3 regions of the Streptomyces incanus genome follow, and region 2 is predicted to be linked to each of the others. Evidence: predicted binding sites of a transcription regulator. Region 2 holds the regulator's gene; each other region holds the start of a gene.
The links. The regulator HrcA, encoded in region 2, represses chaperone genes, less so after heat shock. The targets are predictions, from matches to a motif close to TTNGCACTCNGNNNNNCNGAGTGCNAA.
Positions count from the first base shown of each region.

Region 1: groL (chaperonin GroEL) is a predicted target of HrcA. The motif match lies at 3,988-4,014, and genes of this name have one in related genera.
Region 3: groES (co-chaperone GroES) is a predicted target of HrcA. The motif match lies at 2,172-2,198, and genes of this name have one in related genera.

Region 1 covers NZ_JBHSPC010000015.1:69,405-75,406, reverse strand. The annotation lists gene ACFP2V_RS06155 (MFS transporter) at 1-1,123, opposite strand, end outside; gene ACFP2V_RS06150 (hypothetical protein) at 1,408-1,632, opposite strand; gene ACFP2V_RS06145 (Uma2 family endonuclease) at 1,573-2,055, shown strand; gene groL (chaperonin GroEL) at 2,202-3,824, opposite strand; gene ACFP2V_RS06135 (cold-shock protein) at 4,216-4,419, opposite strand; gene ACFP2V_RS06130 (MoaD/ThiS family protein) at 4,851-5,126, opposite strand; gene thrC (threonine synthase) at 5,304-6,002, opposite strand, start outside.
Region 2 covers NZ_JBHSPC010000012.1:33,525-39,526, reverse strand. The annotation lists gene ACFP2V_RS03700 (DUF3097 domain-containing protein) at 1-361, opposite strand, end outside; gene ACFP2V_RS03695 (MBL fold metallo-hydrolase) at 405-1,130, opposite strand; gene hrcA (heat-inducible transcriptional repressor HrcA) at 1,291-2,307, shown strand; gene dnaJ (molecular chaperone DnaJ) at 2,308-3,444, shown strand; gene ACFP2V_RS03680 (nitronate monooxygenase) at 3,825-4,898, shown strand; gene ACFP2V_RS03675 (16S rRNA (uracil(1498)-N(3))-methyltransferase) at 4,895-5,635, shown strand.
Region 3 covers NZ_JBHSPC010000037.1:146,457-152,458, reverse strand. The annotation lists gene ACFP2V_RS14970 (polysaccharide deacetylase family protein) at 1-880, shown strand, start outside; gene ACFP2V_RS14965 (polysaccharide deacetylase family protein) at 877-1,737, shown strand; gene groES (co-chaperone GroES) at 2,345-2,653, shown strand; gene groL (chaperonin GroEL) at 2,771-4,396, shown strand; partial or broken gene ACFP2V_RS14950 (ATP-binding protein) at 5,105-5,557, opposite strand; gene ACFP2V_RS14945 (hypothetical protein) at 5,866-6,002, opposite strand, start outside.

The DNA of each region.
Region 1 (6,002 bases), on a different contig from region 2:
ACGCCAGCACGAAGTGCCACACCTCGGCCATGAGGACGACGTTCAGCCCGTAGCCGACGGCGACGATCAGGGCGCCGATCATCAGCGTCACCTTCGGCCCCTTGGCGCGGGAGACGAGGGCGGAGACCGGGGCCAGCGCCATCATCACCAGGCCGGACGGGGCCATGACCAGGCCGGCCGTCAGCAGCGACTTGCCCAGGCCGTAGCCGGTCTGCTCCGGGAGCTGGAGCAGTTGCGGGATGACCAGGGACATGGAGAACATCGCGAAGCCGATCGCCACCGAGGCGGCGTTGGTCACCAGCACCTGGGGGCGGGCCGAGACCCGCAGGTCCACCAGCGGCTCGGTGACGCGCAGCTCGTAGAAGCCCCAGGCCACCAGGATGACGACGGCCGCCGCGAACAGGCCGAGCGTGGTGCCGCTCCCCCAGCCCCAGTCGGCGCCCTTGGAGATCGCGAGCAGCAGGCACATCAGGCCGGCCGCCATCCCGATCGCGCCGGGTACGTCGAACCGGCCGCCGGTGCGCACCTTCGACTCCGGTACGAGGACGACCACCAGGGCGAGCGCGACGACGCCGAGGGCCGCCGAGGTCCAGAACAGCGCGTGCCAGTCGAAGTTGTCGGCGATGAGCGCGGCGGCTGGCAGGCCGAGGGCGCCGCCGACACCGAGCGAGGCGCTGATCACCGCGGTCGCCGATCCCAGCCGCTCGGCGGGGAGTTCGTCGCGCAGGATGCTGATGCCGAGCGGGATCACACCGGACGCGAGGCCCTGCAGGGCGCGGCCGACGATCATCGGGGTCAGGCTGTCGCTGAGTCCGGCGACCACGGAGCCGACGATCAGCATGCTCATGCTGAGCAGGAGCATGCGCCGCTTGCCGTACATGTCGCCGAGGCGCCCCATGACCGGCGTCGCGACGGCCGCGGCGAGCAGGGTCGCGGTGATGGCCCAGGCGGTGTCCGACGCCGAGGCGTTCAGGTACGTCGGCAGCTGCCCCACGATCGGGATGACCAGGGTCTGCATCAGCGAGACGACGATGCCGCTGAAGGCCAGTACGGCCACCACGGCGTTGGATTTGGGCGGCGCGGATTCCCCGGCCGCGGCGGGCCGGGTGGGTGCGTCGGACATGAGGGAGCTCTCCGTCGTGGCTCAGTTCTAATTGACTTGGGCAACCTTATGTAACTTAATTGAGTTAAGCAACTTAATGTGGCCGGGCCTTTTAGCCGGTCTTGTCGCCATGGAACGGACACCGGGAACGAGACACCGGGAGCGAGCTTGCAGCGGGCCTGGAGCGGGCTCGGAGCGGGCTTGAGTGGCCGAAGCGGGAAGCCGCGCAGGGAGAAAAGAGGCGGGGAGCCGGCGCACACGCCCTGCGGGACGCGCGCGCCGGCTCCCCGCCTCCGGGGCTCAGCTCAGCTCAGCGTCTTGAGCGTCGCCGCGTCGTACGGTACGAGCTCGTCGATGCGCCCGCCGAGGACCTTAACCGGCTGGAGTTCCTCGGCGGCCGGCTGTGCATCCGGCACGGGCCGCTCGACGTCGAGGAGTTCGAGGAGCCGGCCGAGGCCGCGCCCGAAACCGTGCGGCTGGAATACGTCAACGGAAGGGTAGAGGTCAAGGGCATGCCGGACGGCAACCACCGGTCGATCTTCATGTGGCTGCTGCGCCAGTGCATGCGACAACGGTCCGACTTGGACCTCGTACCCGAGTCCGGTCTCAGGGCCGGGGCCTGTCGCAAGGGCCGCGCCCGAACGGACGGCACTCTCGTTCCCATGGACCACTTCAGGGGAGACGGCGAGTGGTCCGCTGCTGACGGCTCCCTCATGACGGTGGAGATCACCTCCCACCACCGCGACACCGACACCGACACCGACACCGACACCGACACCGACCGGCGTGACCGCGTCGACAAGCCCGTCGGTTACGCGGGAGCAGACATCCCCGTCTACCTCCTCGTCGACCGGGACCACCACACCGTCGTCCACAGCGAGCCGAAGGACGGCCGTTACCAGCAGTCCCGGTCCTCCCCCTGGGGTCGACCGTCGAACTCCCGCCCCCGGTGAGCATCACCCTCGACACCGAGAGGCTCAAGGGCTACGCCGACCGAGCCCCGCCGGTCCGAAGACGCCCGAGGGCGGCACCCCCTGCTGTGCAGGAAGTGCCGCCCTCGGTACCGACGGACCGGGTCCGAACCTGAGGTGAATCAGGCTCAGAAGTCCATGTCACCGCCCGGCATGCCGCCCGGAGCGGCCGCGCCGGCCTTCTCCGGCTTGTCGGCGATGACGGCCTCGGTGGTCAGGAACAGCGCGGCGATCGACGCGGCGTTCTGCAGCGCGGAACGCGTCACCTTGGCCGGGTCGATGATGCCTTCCTTGATCAGGTCGACGTACTCGCCGGTCGCGGCGTTCAGGCCGTGACCCGGGGTCAGGTTGCGCACCTTCTCCACCACGACGCCGCCCTCGAGGCCGGCGTTGACGGCGATCTGCTTCAGCGGGGCCTCGAGCGCGAGCTTCACGGCCTGGGCGCCGGTCGCCTCGTCTCCCTCGAGCTCCAGCTTCTCGAACACCTGGGAGGCCTGGAGCAGGGCCACGCCGCCACCGGCGACGATGCCCTCCTCGACGGCCGCCTTCGCGTTGCGAACGGCGTCCTCGATGCGGTGCTTGCGCTCCTTGAGCTCGACCTCGGTGGCGGCACCGGCCTTGATGACCGCGACACCGCCGGCGAGCTTCGCCAGGCGCTCCTGCAGCTTCTCGCGGTCGTAGTCCGAGTCGCTGTTCTCGATCTCGGCGCGGATCTGGTTCACGCGGCCCTGGACCTGGTCGGCCGAGCCGGCACCGTCGACGATGGTGGTCTCGTCCTTGGTGATGACGACCTTGCGGGCCCTGCCCAGGAGGTCGACCGTGGCGTTCTCCAGCTTGAGGCCGACCTCCTCGGAGATGACCTCGCCGCCCGTGAGGATGGCGATGTCGCCGAGCATGGCCTTGCGGCGGTCGCCGAAGCCCGGGGCCTTGACCGCGACGGACTTGAAGGTGCCGCGGATCTTGTTGACGACCAGGGTCGACAGGGCCTCGCCCTCGACGTCCTCGGCGATGATCAGCAGCGGCTTGCCCGACTGCATGACCTTCTCCAGGAGCGGCAGCAGGTCCTTGACGTTGCCGATCTTGGAGTTGGCGATCAGGATGTACGGGTCGTCGAGCGACGCCTCCATACGCTCCATGTCGGTGGCGAAGTACGCCGAGATGTAGCCCTTGTCGAAGCGCATACCCTCGGTGAGCTCCAGCTCCAGACCGAAGGTCTGGGACTCCTCGACGGTGATGACGCCTTCCTTGCCGACCTTGTCCATGGCCTCGGCGATGAGCTCGCCGATCTGGGTGTCGGCGGCGGAGATGGAGGCCGTGGAGGCGATCTGCTCCTTGGTCTCGACGTCCTTCGCCTGCTCCAGCAGGGCACCGGAGACGGCCTCGACGGCCTTCTCGATACCGCGCTTGAGGGCCATCGGGTTGGCGCCGGCGGCTACGTTGCGCAGGCCCTCCTTGACCAGGGCCTGGGCGAGAACGGTCGCGGTGGTCGTACCGTCACCGGCGACGTCGTCCGTCTTCTTGGCGACTTCCTTGACCAGCTCGGCGCCGATCTTCTCGTACGGGTCCTCGAGCTCGATCTCCTTGGCGATGGACACGCCGTCGTTGGTGATCGTGGGGGCGCCCCACTTCTTCTCGAGGACGACGTTGCGGCCCTTGGGGCCGAGCGTCACCTTGACGGCGTCCGCGAGCTGGTTCATGCCGCGCTCGAGGCCGCGCCGCGCCTCCTCGTCGAACGCGATGATCTTGGCCATGTGAAGTGGTCCCTCCAGGACTGGGGGTGATGACTCCAGGACCGCGCCCGCGCCCGCGACGGACGGCTCACAGACCCGGTGGTTCCTTGCTCCACCGGCCCGCGGGCCTCACCGACCCGGTCCTTACGTTGTCACTCTCACCTTCAGAGTGCTAACGCAATGATTAGCACTCGACCCATGCGAGTGCAAGCGCCTTCGAGGATCGGCAGGTGACTCAGCCACCCGCGAACACCCCGGACAAGACGGACAGCGGGCCGGACACACCCCCGGATCCCCAGGGCGAGCGGCGGGACGGGCCCGGGGCAAGGCGAAGGGCTCGCGCCCCCGGGGTGACCCCGGAGACACGAGCCCTTCGCTGGCAGGAAAATTCTCGTGGTTGCTGGTAGCGCGTTCAGGCGGTGACGCGAACCATGTCGGCCTGCGGGCCCTTCTGGCCCTGCGAGATCTCGAACTCGACCCGCTGGCCCTCTTCAAGGGTGCGGTAGCCGTCCATCTGGATCGCGCTGTAGTGGACGAAAACATCCGCACCACCGTCGACCGCGATGAAGCCGTACCCCTTCTCCGCGTTGAACCACTTGACGGTGCCCTGAGCCATGCCTAACTCCCCTATTACTGGCCCTTGCACAGATCCGCACTTCGCGGATCCGGGTCAGACCTCACTCCCCAAACGGTTGGGGGCGTGCGCCGGAACGCGTCGACCGCGGCTGAATGTATCTGCCCAACTGCCCTCTGCAACAGGTCAATCGGACGAGAAATCTCGACGTCGCCGGTCCGGAATGTGACGGGAATTCGCCCGATTTCAGGGCAAGTCAGACCGGGCAAACATCGCAAAAGCCGCGGAAGGAGCCCAGACTTTGGCTACATCCAGTCGGGCGGGCGGCAGGAATTAATGGTTCCCGATGGGGAAATCGGGACCGTGTTCCCCGACTCTATCGTGTTCAATCCCACGGAATTGCCCCCTCCGCTTCTCTCGCGGAGGGGGCAATTCGGTGAACGCTCGGTAAGGGTGATTACCGAAGGTAATGATCAGCCGCCGGCGACGGCCGGGATGATCGACACCCCCGTGCCGTCCGGGGTCGCGGTGTCCAGGCCCTGCTCGAAGCGGACGTCGTCGTCGTTGACGTAGACGTTGACGAATCGGCGCAGCTTGCCCTGGTCGTCGAGGACCCGGGCGGCGATCCCGGTGTGGTTCTTCTCCAGGTCGGCGATGACGTCGCCGAGAGTGGCACCCTCGGCGCCGACCTCGGCCTTGCCGCCGGTGTAGGTGCGCAGGATGGTGGGGATGCGAACGGTCACGCTCATGCGACTTGACCTCCAGTGACGATGAAGATTCTCTACGTTTCGGCCGCCGGGCCGGCGGCTTCGGCCTGTGGAGCCGGCGCAGGACCTCGGCTTGGATGCGTCCCGGGGCGGCCCCCGGCCGTGAAGCGGGAAGCCCGCCGGCCGGCCGCCGGCCTCCCCCGGGCTCCAAAGAGGAGGTCAGGCGAGGCCGGCCTCTCGGAACGACTCCAGGCTGGGACGGATGGTCGCGGTCAGGCCGGTGTCGGCCACCGCGTCCAGCGTCTTGAGACCGTCGCCGGTGTTGAGCACGACGGTGGTCAGGGCCGGGTCCAGGTCGCCGTTCTCGATCAGCTTCTTCGTGACGCCGACGGTCACGCCGCCCGCGGTCTCGGCGAAGATGCCCTCGGTCCGGGCGAGCAGCCTGATGGCCTCCACGACCTGTTCGTCCGTCACGTCCTCCACCGCGCCGCCGGTGCGGCGCGCGATGTCCAGGACATACGGGCCGTCGGCGGGGTTGCCGATGGCGAGCGACTTGGCGATGGTCTTCGGCTTCTGCGGCCGGACGACGTCGTGGCCCGCCTTGTACGCGGTCGACACCGGCGAGCAGCCCTCCGCCTGGGCACCGAAGATCTTGTACGGCCTGTCCTCGACGAGGCCGAGCTCGATCAGCTCCCGCAGCCCCTTGTCGATCTTCGTGAGCTGCGAGCCGGAGGCGATGGGAACGACGATCTGGTCGGGCAGCCGCCAGCCGAGCTGCTCGCAGATCTCGTACGCGAGGGTCTTGGAGCCCTCGGCGTAGTACGGCCGCAGGTTGACGTTGACGAAGCCCCAGCCCTCGCCGGCCGGGTCGCCGATCAGTTCGGAGCAGAAGCGGTTCACGTCGTCGTAGTTGCCCTC
Region 2 (6,002 bases):
CGACCAGTTCGGCGTCGTGCCGCCCCTCGACGTAGATGCGCCCGGCACGCGCCACGCGCGCGCGTGCGCCCGGGACCGCCACCGAACCGGACGCCGTACGGGCCGGCCGGGACGGGCCGGCGGCCGGCCGCACCAGCGTCACCGCACGCCCCTCCCACAGGAAGCCGCGCGGTTCCAGCGGGAACACCCGGTGCTTGCCGAAGCGGTCCTCCAGGGTCACCGTGCCCGCCTCGCAGCGGATCACCGCGCCGCAGAATCCGCTGCCGGGCTCCTCCACGACCAGACCGGGCTCGGCCGGCACCTCGGGGACGGGACGGGACTTCTTCCACCCGGGGGTCAGATCAGGAGAGTACGAGCGCATTCTGATGACGATAGGAGAAGCAGGCCCCCGTTCGGCCGAAGATTCAGCCCGACACGCCGAAGCGGGCCGCGAGGGCGTCGCGCTGGGCCCGTACGAACGCCGCGTCTACCACCGCGCCGTGGCCGGGGACGTACACCGCGTCCTCGCCGCCCAGGGCCAGCAGCCGGTCCAGGGCGCCCGGCCACTGCGACGGCACGGCGTCGGGGCCCGCCTGCGGCTCGCCGGACTCCTCCACCAGGTCGCCGCAGAACACCACCCCCGGATCGCCGGGCACCAGTACCGCGAGATCGTGCGCCGTGTGCCCCGGGCCCACGTTCGCGAGAAGTGCCCGCCGTCCGCCGCCCAGGTCGAGCGTCCGCTCGCCGGCCACCGTGTGCCGGGGCGTGACCAGCGCGTCCACGGCCTCTTCCGCCGCCCGCGCGTCCAGACCGTGGCGCTCCGCGTCCGCGCGCAGCTCCTCGCGCCCCCGCGCCAGCACCGTGTCCAGGCCCACCGCACCGAACACCTCCGCGCCCGCGAACACCGCCGCCCCCAGCACATGGTCGAAGTGGGGGTGGGTGAGCGCGAGATGCGTCACACGCCGCCCGGTGAGCGCCTGCGCCTCGGCCCGCAACCGCGCGCCCTCGCGCAGGGACGAACCGGAGTCCACGAGCAGCACCGCGTCCGCGCCGACCACGAGCCCCACCGTGCAGTCCCACACCGGAAGCCGGCACCGCCCCACTCCCGGCGCCGGCCGTTCCCATCCCGACTCTTCCCAAGCCACCGTCATACCGCGACGCTAACCGCCTACGGCTTTCGCGGCGCGACGGTGCGGCACCGGCCTTGCCCGGGGAGTACCCCCCGGCCGTACACTGGGCGGGGAGACTGGCACTCGCGTGCGAAGAGTGCCAGGGAAGATACCGGGCGGACGGCTTCTGGAGGTGCGCGTGATGCTCAGTGAACGCAGGCTCCAGGTGCTGCGCGCCATCGTCCAGGACTACGTCGGCACCGAGGAACCCGTCGGTTCCAAGGCCCTCACCGAGCGGCACAACCTGGGCGTCTCCCCGGCCACCGTGCGCAACGACATGGCGGCCCTGGAGGACGAGGGCTTCATCGCCCAGCCGCACACCAGCGCCGGGCGCATCCCCACGGACAAGGGCTACCGGCTCTTCGTGGACAAGCTCGCCGGCGTCAAGCCGATGACCGCGCCCGAGCGGCGCGCCATCCAGAACTTCCTCGAGGGCGCCGTCGACCTGGACGACGTCGTGGCCCGCACGGTGCGGCTGCTCGCGCAGCTGACCCGGCAGGTCGCCGTCGTGCAGTACCCGTCGCTGACCCGTTCGACCGTGCGGCACGTGGAGCTGCTCCCGATGGCGCCCGCGCGCGCCATGCTGGTGCTGATCACGGACACCGGGCGGGTCGAGCAGCGCATGATCGACTGTCCGGCGCCGGTCGGGGAGGCGACCCTGGCGGATCTGCGGGCGCGGCTCAACAGCCGTGTCGCGGGCCGCCGTTTCACCGACGTACCATCCCTCGTCGAGGACCTCCCCGAGGGCTTCGACCCCGAGGAACGCGGTACGGTCTCGACCGTGCTCTCCACTCTCCTGGAGACACTGGTCGAGGAGAACGAGGAGCGGTTGATGATCGGCGGCACCGCCAATCTGACCCGCTTCGGACATGACTTTCCCCTGGTGATCCGGCCTGTCCTGGAGGCGCTCGAGGAGCAGGTCGTGCTTCTCAAGCTGCTCGGCGAGGCGAAGGATCCGGGCGTGACCGTGCGTATCGGTCATGAGAACGCCCATGAGGGACTCAACTCCACGTCCGTGGTGTCGGTGGGCTACGGTTCGGGCGGCGAGGCTGTTGCCAAGCTCGGCGTGGTCGGACCGACACGCATGGATTACCCGGGAACGATGGGAGCGGTACGCGCAGTGGCACGGTACGTCGGACAGATCCTGGCGGAGTCGTAAGTGGCCACCGACTATTACGCCGTACTCGGCGTACGCCGGGACGCGTCGCAGGAAGAGATCAAGAAGGCCTTCCGGCGACTCGCCCGCGAGCTGCATCCGGACGTCAACCCGGATCCGAAGACGCAGGAGCGGTTCAAGGAGATCAACGCCGCCTACGAGGTGCTGTCGGACCCGCAGAAGAAGCAGGTCTACGACCTCGGCGGTGACCCGCTCCAGCAGGCCGGCGGCGGTGGCGCGGGCGGCTTCGGAGCGGGCGGCTTCGGAAACTTCTCCGACATCATGGACGCGTTCTTCGGCACGGCGTCGCAGCGCGGACCGCGCTCGCGCACCCGCCGCGGCCAGGACGCGATGATCCGCCTCGAAATCGAGCTGGACGAGGCCGCGTTCGGGACGACCAAGGACATCCAGGTCGACACGGCGGTCGTCTGCACCACCTGCAGCGGTGAGGGCGCCGCGCCCGGCACCACCGCGCAGACCTGTGACATGTGCCGCGGCCGGGGCGAGGTCTCGCAGGTCACGCGGTCCTTCCTGGGCCAGGTCATGACCTCGCGCCCCTGCCCGCAGTGCCAGGGCTTCGGCACCGTCGTCCCGACCCCGTGCCCGGAGTGCGCGGGCGACGGACGGATCCGCTCCCGCCGCACCCTGACGGTGAAGATCCCGGCCGGTGTGGACAACGGCACGCGGATCCAGCTGGCCGGCGAGGGCGAGGTCGGCCCCGGAGGCGGTCCCGCCGGCGACCTGTACGTCGAGATCCACGAGCTGCCGCACAGCACCTTCCAGCGGCGCGGCGACGACCTGCACTGCACGGTCACCATCCCGATGACGGCGGCAGCCCTCGGCACCAAAGTGCCGCTGGAGACGCTGGACGGCATGGAGGAGGTCGACATCCGGCCCGGCACCCAGTCCGGCCAGTCGATCCCGCTGCACGACCGGGGCGTCACGCATCTGCGCGGCGGCGGCCGGGGCGACCTCATCGTGCACGTCGAGGTGCAGACCCCGGGCAAGCTCGACGTCGAACAGGAACGCCTGCTGCGCGAACTCGCCAAGCTCCGCGGCGAGGAGCGCCCGCTGGGCCAGTTCCAGCCGGGCCAGCAGGGCCTGTTCTCCCGGCTGAAGGACGCCTTCAACGGGCGCTGAGGCGCTGCCGCGCGCTGGCGGGCGTCTACGGGCCTGTGGGCCTGCGGCTCCCTGATGGTGCTGACGGGTGCTTTCCGCGAGGGCCGGACAAGGCCCCCGCGGGACGCCCCGGGGGCGCTTCGTCGCAGTGGCCGCGCGGGGCCTCGGAAACGGTCTGCGCCAAGGGGCACGGTCGGCTCCGGAATCCGTCCGGAGCCCTTCCGAAGCCCTCTTCGGAACCGCTCCGGACCTGTCTCCGACGGGTTCCCGGTTCGTTTCGAACCCGTCTTCGAACCCGTCTTCGATCCGCCTTCGATCCGTTTCCGGTCCATCTTCGATCCGCGTCCGGTCTGCCTTCGATCCGATTCGGAGATGTCCGAAGGACGTGGCAACATGCCGTCATGTCCTTGGCGCTCACCGACCTCCTCCGGCACCCCGTGGTGCAGGCCCCGATGGCGGGCGGAGTCGCCGTGCCGCAGCTTGCCGCGGCCGTGTCCGAGGCGGGCGGACTCGGGTTCCTGGCCGCCGGGTACAAGACCGCGGACGGGATGTACCAGGAGATCAAGCAGTTGCGCGGACTGACCGGCCTCGCCTTCGGCGTCAACGTCTTCATGCCGCAGCCCGAGACCCCCGACCCCGCCGCCGTCGGCGTCTACGCCCACCAGCTGGCCGGTGAGGCCCCCTGGTACGCCACCGAGCTCGGCGACCCCGACTGCGGCCGCGACGACGGCTACGACGCCAAACTCGCCGTCCTGCTCGACAACCCGGTGCCGGTGGTGTCGTTCCACTTCGGCGTGCCCTCCCGCGACGTCCTGGACGCCCTGCGCCGCGCCGGCACGTTCACGCTGGCCACCGCCACCACCCCCGACGAGGCGCGGTCGGTGGAGGAGGCGGGCGCCGACGCGGTGATCGCGCAGGGTGTCGAGGCCGGCGGCCATCAGGGCACCCACCGGGACGACCCGGAGACGGACGGCTCCGGCATCGGACTGCTGTCGCTGATCAGCCAGGTGCGGGAGGCCGTGGGCATCCCGGTCGTCGCGGCCGGCGGCATCATGCACGGCAGCCAGATCGCCGCCGTCCTCGCGGCCGGCGCCTCGGCGGCCCAGCTCGGCACGGCGTTCCTCGCCGCCCACGAGTCCGGCGCGCACGTCCTGCACAAGCAGGCGCTGACCAACCCCCTGTACGCCCGCACCGAACTGACCCGCGCCTTCTCCGGACGCCCGGCCCGCGCCCTGGTCAACCGCTTCCTGCGCGAGCACGGCCCGTACGCGCCCGCCGCCTACCCGGACGTCCACCATCTGACCGCCCCGCTGCGCAAGGCCGCGGCCGCCGCCGGGGACCCGCAGGGCATGGCGCTGTGGGCGGGACAGGGCCACCGGATGGCCCGCGAGCTGCCCGCCGGGCAGCTGGTGGAGGTGCTGGCCGCCGAACTCGCCGCCACCCGGACCGCGTTGTCGGCAGGAGGTGCCCGATGACCGCCCCGGTCTTCGTCGTGGACGACTTCGGCACGGACGGCTTTGGCCACCACGTGCTCGACGGCCCCGAGGGGCGGCACGCCGTCTCGGTGAAGCGGCTGCGGGCCGGGGAGACCGTCGTCCTCACCGACGGCGCCGGCCGCCGGGCCGAGGGTGAGGTGACCGGCACCGAAGGCAAGGACCGGCTGATCGTGCGCCTCGGCGACGTCGTCGAGGAACCCGTGGAGTCGCCCCGGCTCACCGTCGTCCAGGCCCTGCCCAAGGGGGACCGGGGCGAGCTGGCCGTGGAGACGATGACCGAGGTCGGCGTCGACGCGGTCGTGCCGTGGTCGGCGTCGCGCTGCGTCACCCAGTGGCGGGGCGAGCGCGGGCTGAAGTCCCTCGGCAAATGGCGGGCGACGGCCCGCGAAGCCGGCAAGCAGTCCCGCCGGACGCGCTTCCCGGAGGTCGCGGACGCGGCCACGACCCCACAGGTTGCGTCACTTCTCGCCGAAGCCGACTTCGCCGCCGTCCTCCACGAGAGCGGCACCGAACCCCTCGCGACCGCCGAACTCCCCGTCTCCGGCACCATCGTGCTGGTCGTCGGCCCCGAAGGCGGCGTCTCGCCGCAGGAGCTGGAGCTCTTCGCGCAGGCCGGCGCCAAGCCCTACCGCCTGGGCCGCAGCGTCCTGCGCACCTCCACCGCCGGCACCGCGGCGACGGCCGTCCTCCTGGCCCGCACGGGCCGCTGGTCCTGACGGCCCAGGCCTCTGACGGGTTCCGGTCAGCCGTCCGCCGCGCGGCCGGCGGCGACCGCCGGGAACAGCTACCAGCCGTCGAGTTCCGCGGGCCCGGACCTGGGCCCGGACCTGGGCCCGGACCTGGGCCCGGACCTGGGCCCGGACCTGGGCCCGGACCCGGACCCGGTGAGCAGCCCGTGCCGGGCCGCCTCGTCGACGAAGGCCCGTACGACACGGGGCTCGTGCAGGTCCGGTGTCCCCTGACCGCCGCCGGCCACGCCCCCCGAGTGCGGGAAGCCACCGGGGACGAGACGTCCCTCGCCGCCCCGGAACACCGGGCGTGTCGTCCTCTCGTCCCTGCGCAGGGTGAGCACCTCCTGACAGG
Region 3 (6,002 bases), on a different contig from region 2:
CGGTGTCGCCGTACTCACCCTCGCGACCCTCGCCCCTCTCGTCGCGGGCTGCGGACAGGACTCCACCGCCCCGGACCCGGCTGCGGGCGGCCCCCAGCCCCTCGCCGCGCCTCCGGCCCGCGAGCCCGACTCCTACGCCGCCGAACTGCGCGCCGCGCACGCCGCGCGGGTGGCCGCCGCGAAGCGCTGGGGGCTCAAACAGGTGCCCCGGACCGCTCCGCCGGCGCCCGAGGAGAAGCCGAGGATCACCACCCGTGAGGGCTTCGAGGTCGACGGGCACCGGAAACCGGGCCTCCCCCCGGTCTTCACCACCGTCCCCACCGAGGAGAAGGTCGTCTTCCTCACCATCGACGACGGCGCCGAGAAGGACCCCGCGTTCCTGCGCATGATGAGCGAGCTGAAGATCCCGTACACCGCGTTCCTCAGCAACTACGTCATCGAGGAGGACTACGGCTACTTCGAGAAGATGCGGGACCAGGGCGTCGGCCTGAACAACCACACCCTGAACCACCCGTACCTGCCCGGCCTGTCCTACGCCGGCCAGAAGCGTGAGATCTGCGGCATGCAGGACGTCATCGAGGAGCGGTACGGCGACCGCCCCGTCCTCTTCCGCCCGCCGTTCGGCAACTACAACAAGGACACCCTGCGCGCGGCGAAGTCCTGCGGCATCGAGTACGCCCCGCTGTGGAACGAGGAGGTCTTCGTCGACCGCTGGGACTACCGCGAGGGGGACGGGGAACTGCGCCCCGGCGACATCGTCCTCTCCCACTTCCGGGGCCGTGCCGAATGGGAGGGCACCATGCCCGACATGATCCGCCGCTTCCTGGACAAGGTCACGGCCGAGGGATACGCGGTGGGGCGCCTGGAGGACTACCTGTGATCCGGCGGGGGGCGGCCACGGCGGTTCTCCTGGCGGCGGGTCTCGTCCTTTCGGCGGCGCTGGCGGGCTGCGGCACGGTCGGCGGGCGGCCGACCGCGGGCCCGACAGTCCCAGGGGCAGGGGCAGGGGCAGGGGCAGGGGCAGGGGCAGGGGCAGGGGCAGGGGCAGGAGAAGGGGCGGGGACGGGTGCGGGTGAGGGGAAAGGCGCCGGGGAAACGGGCGACGGAGCGGGCCGGTCACCCGGCCGCCTCCCGCCCGTCGTCGACCACGTCCCGACCCGGGAGAAGGTCGTCTTCCTGACCTACGACGACGGCGCCGAACGCGACCCCCGCTTCATCGACCTCGTACGCGGGCGCCGCCTCCCCGTCAGCATGTTCCTCACGGACAGCGTGGTGGGGCCCGGCTACGGTCACTTCGCCCGGCTGCGCTCGGTCGGCGCGAGCCTGCAGAACCACACCCTCGACCACCCCGCCCTGCGTGGCCTGCCCTACGCCGGTCAGCGCGCCGAGATCTGCGGCCAGCAGCGCAAGCTCACGTCCCGCTTCGGCATCCGCCCCCACCTGTTCCGCCCGCCCTACGGCACGTACGACGCCACGACCCTCCGGGCCGCCGCCGACTGCGGCATCGCGGCGGTCGTGCTCTGGAGGGTCACCCTGGAGGGTGACGGCACCCTCACGTACGCCCGCGGCGCCCACCGCCTGGCCCCCGGCGACATCATCTCCGTCCCCGCGGGCGAGGGGCCGCCGCTGACCCTTGCGGAACGGACGACGCGTTTGCTGCACGAGCTGGAAGACCGGGGATTGAGGGTCGGGAGGCTGGAGGACCACGTCCGGCACGTGAGCCTGTCCGGCACGTGAGCCTGTCCGGGACGTGAGCCCGTCCGGCACATGAGCCCGTCCGGGGCCCCCGCCTGTGTTGAACGGGGTTCGCCGGACCGGGGGGGGACGGGCAGAAGTGGCCCCACCCCTCGACCGGTCGGACGACCGGCCCCCCGGCCCCCCGACGGCCTCTTCTCACCGGCCGCGCTGGTGCGCGGACCACCCGCCGGCCCGCCGCTCGCACACCCGCCGGAGCCACTTCTCACCGTTTCGGCGGGGCCGGAACTTCCCGGCGGAGACACCCTGCCCGTAGAGATCGGGGGAGATCGAGGGCGAGGCCGTTCAGGTCGAAGCCGGGGTCCGGGGGTGGCGGCTCCCAGGCGACGGTCACCCGAACGCAGGCCGACCTCTCGGACTGGCGTACACAAATCGGACTGGCGTACACAAAAACTCCGGCGACGCCACGCAGTGAATTGGCACTCCGCTTGACCGAGTGCTAATCGCGGTCATAGTCTCGGGTCTGGCACTCCCCCCTGGAGAGTGCCAACAAAGCGACAGGCAGGTCCGGCACCCGCGACGACGGATCCACCTGGTCGCCACCTCAGACAGTTAACCCCGTGAGATCTCCGAAGGGGGAGGTCGGATCGTGACGACCGCCAGCTCCAAGGTTGCCATCAAGCCGCTCGAGGACCGCATTGTGGTCCAGCCGCTCGACGCCGAGCAGACCACGGCTTCGGGCCTGGTCATTCCGGACACGGCCAAGGAGAAGCCCCAGGAGGGCGTCGTCCTGGCCACCGGTCCCGGCCGTATCGAGGACGGCAAGCGCGTCGAACTCGACGTGAACGTCGGCGACATCGTGCTCTACAGCAAGTACGGCGGCACCGAGGTGAAGTACAACGGCGAGGAGTACCTCGTCCTCTCGGCCCGCGACGTTCTCGCGATCATCGAGAAGTAAGTCACCTCGTAGCAGATTTGCTCCGAACTGCGCCCCTGGTCCCGACACGCTTACTGAGCCGGGGGCCCGGGGCGCAGTGTTTTTTCACCCCAGAATCCCGAGAGGGCTCCCGCTGCCATGGCGAAGATCCTGAAGTTCGACGAGGACGCCCGTCGCGCCCTTGAGCGCGGCGTCAACAAGCTTGCCGACACGGTGAAGGTGACGATCGGCCCCAAGGGCCGCAACGTCGTCATCGACAAGAAGTTCGGCGCCCCCACCATCACCAACGACGGTGTCACGATCGCCCGCGAGGTCGAGGTCGAGGACCCGTTCGAGAACCTCGGTGCCCAGCTGGTCAAGGAGGTGGCGACCAAGACCAACGACATCGCGGGTGACGGTACGACCACCGCGACCGTGCTGGCCCAGGCCCTGGTCCGCGAAGGCCTGCGCAACGTCGCCGCCGGCGCCTCCCCGGCCGCCCTCAAGAAGGGCATCGACGCCGCCGTCGCCGCGGTCTCCGAGGACCTGCTCGCCTCGGCCCGCCCGATCGACGACAAGGCCGACATCGCCGCCGTCGCCGGGCTGTCCGCCCAGGACCAGCAGGTCGGCGAGCTCATCGCCGAGGCCATGGACAAGGTCGGCAAGGACGGTGTCATCACCGTCGAGGAGTCCAACACCTTCGGTCTGGAGCTGGACTTCACCGAGGGCATGGCCTTCGACAAGGGCTACCTGTCGCCGTACTTCGTGACGGACCAGGAGCGCATGGAAGCCGTCCTGGACGACCCGTACATCCTCATCACGCAGGGCAAGATCGGCTCCATCAACGAGCTGCTGCCGCTGCTGGAGAAGGTCATCCAGGCCAACTCCTCCAAGCCGCTGCTGATCATCGCCGAGGACGTCGAGGGCGAGGCCCTGTCGACCCTGGTCGTCAACAAGATCCGCGGCACGTTCAACGCCGTCGCGGTCAAGGCCCCCGGCTTCGGTGACCGGCGCAAGGCGATGCTGCAGGACATGGCCGTCCTCACCGGCGCCACGGTCGTCTCCGAGGAGGTCGGCCTCAAGCTCGACCAGGTCGGCCTGGACGTGCTGGGCTCCGCCCGCCGCGTCACCATCACCAAGGACGACACCACGATCGTCGACGGCGGTGGCAAGAAGGAGGACGTGACCGGTCGCGTCGGCCAGATCAAGGCCGAGATCGAGTCCACGGACTCCGACTGGGACCGCGAGAAGCTCCAGGAGCGCCTCGCGAAGCTCGCCGGCGGCGTGTGCGTCATCAAGGTCGGCGCCGCCACCGAGGTGGAGCTGAAGGAGAAGAAGCACCGTCTGGAGGACGCCATCTCCGCGACCCGCGCCGCGGTCGAGGAGGGCATCGTCTCCGGTGGTGGCTCCGCGCTCGTCCACGCCGTCAAGGTCCTCGAGGGCAACCTCGGCAAGACCGGCGACGAGGCCACCGGTGTCGCGGTCGTCCGCCGCGCCGCCGTCGAGCCGCTGCGCTGGATCGCCGAGAACGCCGGCCTCGAGGGCTACGTCATCGTCTCCAAGGTCGCCGAGCTCGAGAAGGGCAGCGGCTACAACGCCGCCACCGGCGAGTACGGCGACCTGGTCAAGGCCGGCGTCATCGACCCGGTCAAGGTCACCCGCTCCGCCCTGGAGAACGCCGCCTCCATCGCCTCCCTCCTCCTGACGACCGAGACCCTGGTCGTCGAGAAGAAGGAAGAGGAGGAGCCGGCCGCCGGTGGGCACGGCCACGGCCACTCCCACTGAGCGACTCGCTCATAGCGGCGGACGTCGGTGACAGACGCCCGTAGCGGACACGGAGGCCCGGCACCGCTGACCAGCGGCGCCGGGCCTCCGTGCCGTATCCGTGCCCGTGATCGCCCTCGATGTCGGTGTCCTGTGCCACGCTCGGCGCATGGGATTCTTCGGCGATCCTGTGCTTCCGGAGGAACCGCCCGCCGAACGGGCCGTGTCGGTGAGCTTACGGCCGCCCGGAAAAACGAGGCATGGCCTACGCGCGCGCCACGGCCGGACCGAGGATCGACGATGGCCGGGACGCGGCCGGACTCCGCACCCCACGCCGCCGGGCGGCGCTGCCTCCACGGTTTCGGTGCTGACGGCGGAGGGCACAGCGGCACCTCGTCCGAACGGATCCGCCGCTTGCCCACGCCGGTGCACGCACACCCGGGACCGCATGGCGGCCGAAGGCGAGAATGAGCCCGGCTCCCCGTCCCACGACCGTGGGCACGCCCTTTCCCCTTTCTCTCCGCGCTCTGTCCACGGGTCACCTGGAGGTTCGAGCATGCAGTACACGCGTGCACGGCGTGCCGTTCTGGGCGGGCTCGCCGCGCTCGCCGTCCTCCCGCTCGCGGCTTGCGGCTCTGGCAGTGCCCCGGCTTCACCGACTTCATCGGCTCCGTCTGCCGCGACGACGCGACCGGCTCCGGCCGCGAAGCCGGCCGCCGGACTGGTGGCGACGACCGCCCACACGGTCTTGCCGGGCCCACCCGGCCGCTCGGCGACGCCCCACTTTTCGGCCAGCGCCGCGACGAGGGCGAGTCCCCGGCCACCCTCCGTGAGCGGCCCGCCCTCCGGCGCCGGTACGGGCAGCCGCTCACCGCGCACGTCGCTCACCTCCACGCGCACCCGGGCCCCGTCCGCGTTCCTGCCGAGCCGCAGCTCGGCGTCCCGGCCGGGAACCCGGCCGTGGGTGGCGGCGTTGGCGGCCAGCTCGGCCACGACCAGCTCGACGGTGTCGTGCACCGGGCTGCCGTAGGCCCAGCCCCAGGCGTCCATCTGCTGGGAGGCGAGGCGCCGGGCGAGCCGGGCACCGCGCGGGGTGGCGGAGAAGCGGAGGGTGAAGACCCTCTGCTCGGCGAAGAGGAGGGCGGAAGCGGCCGGTCGCTGCCGCCGGGGGGAACTCGTCATGCCTCCGAAGATCCCGTGGCGGCCCCCCGTTCACCAGCTCCGACGCCCCCACGGCGGCGCTCTGTAGGGGCGTCGGGCGAGGGTGTCGGACGTGTCGGGGCGACTGCCCGCCGCCCGCGCCGCTCGTTCCGGAACCCCTGTGGTCACATCGGAATGACTCGTGCTGGTGTCTTGGCGGACTTGAAGGGGCACCCGCCGTCCAACGGCCGCTGCCCCTTTCTTCTTGTCCGCGTGCTGTTTCCTGACGCCGCAACACCTTGTACCGGGGCGCTCGTCGGCTCTCTGCACTTCGCACCCGGGCCATCCGCTCAGCAGTCCTGGGCCGACAGCGGACGTACCTCGTTTTCGTCCGTCACCTCGTACACGTCGATGCGTAGCAGAGCCCGGACATGGGCCGGGACGCGTTCGACGGCGTTCACGGACGAGGACGGCACGACGAGTGCGT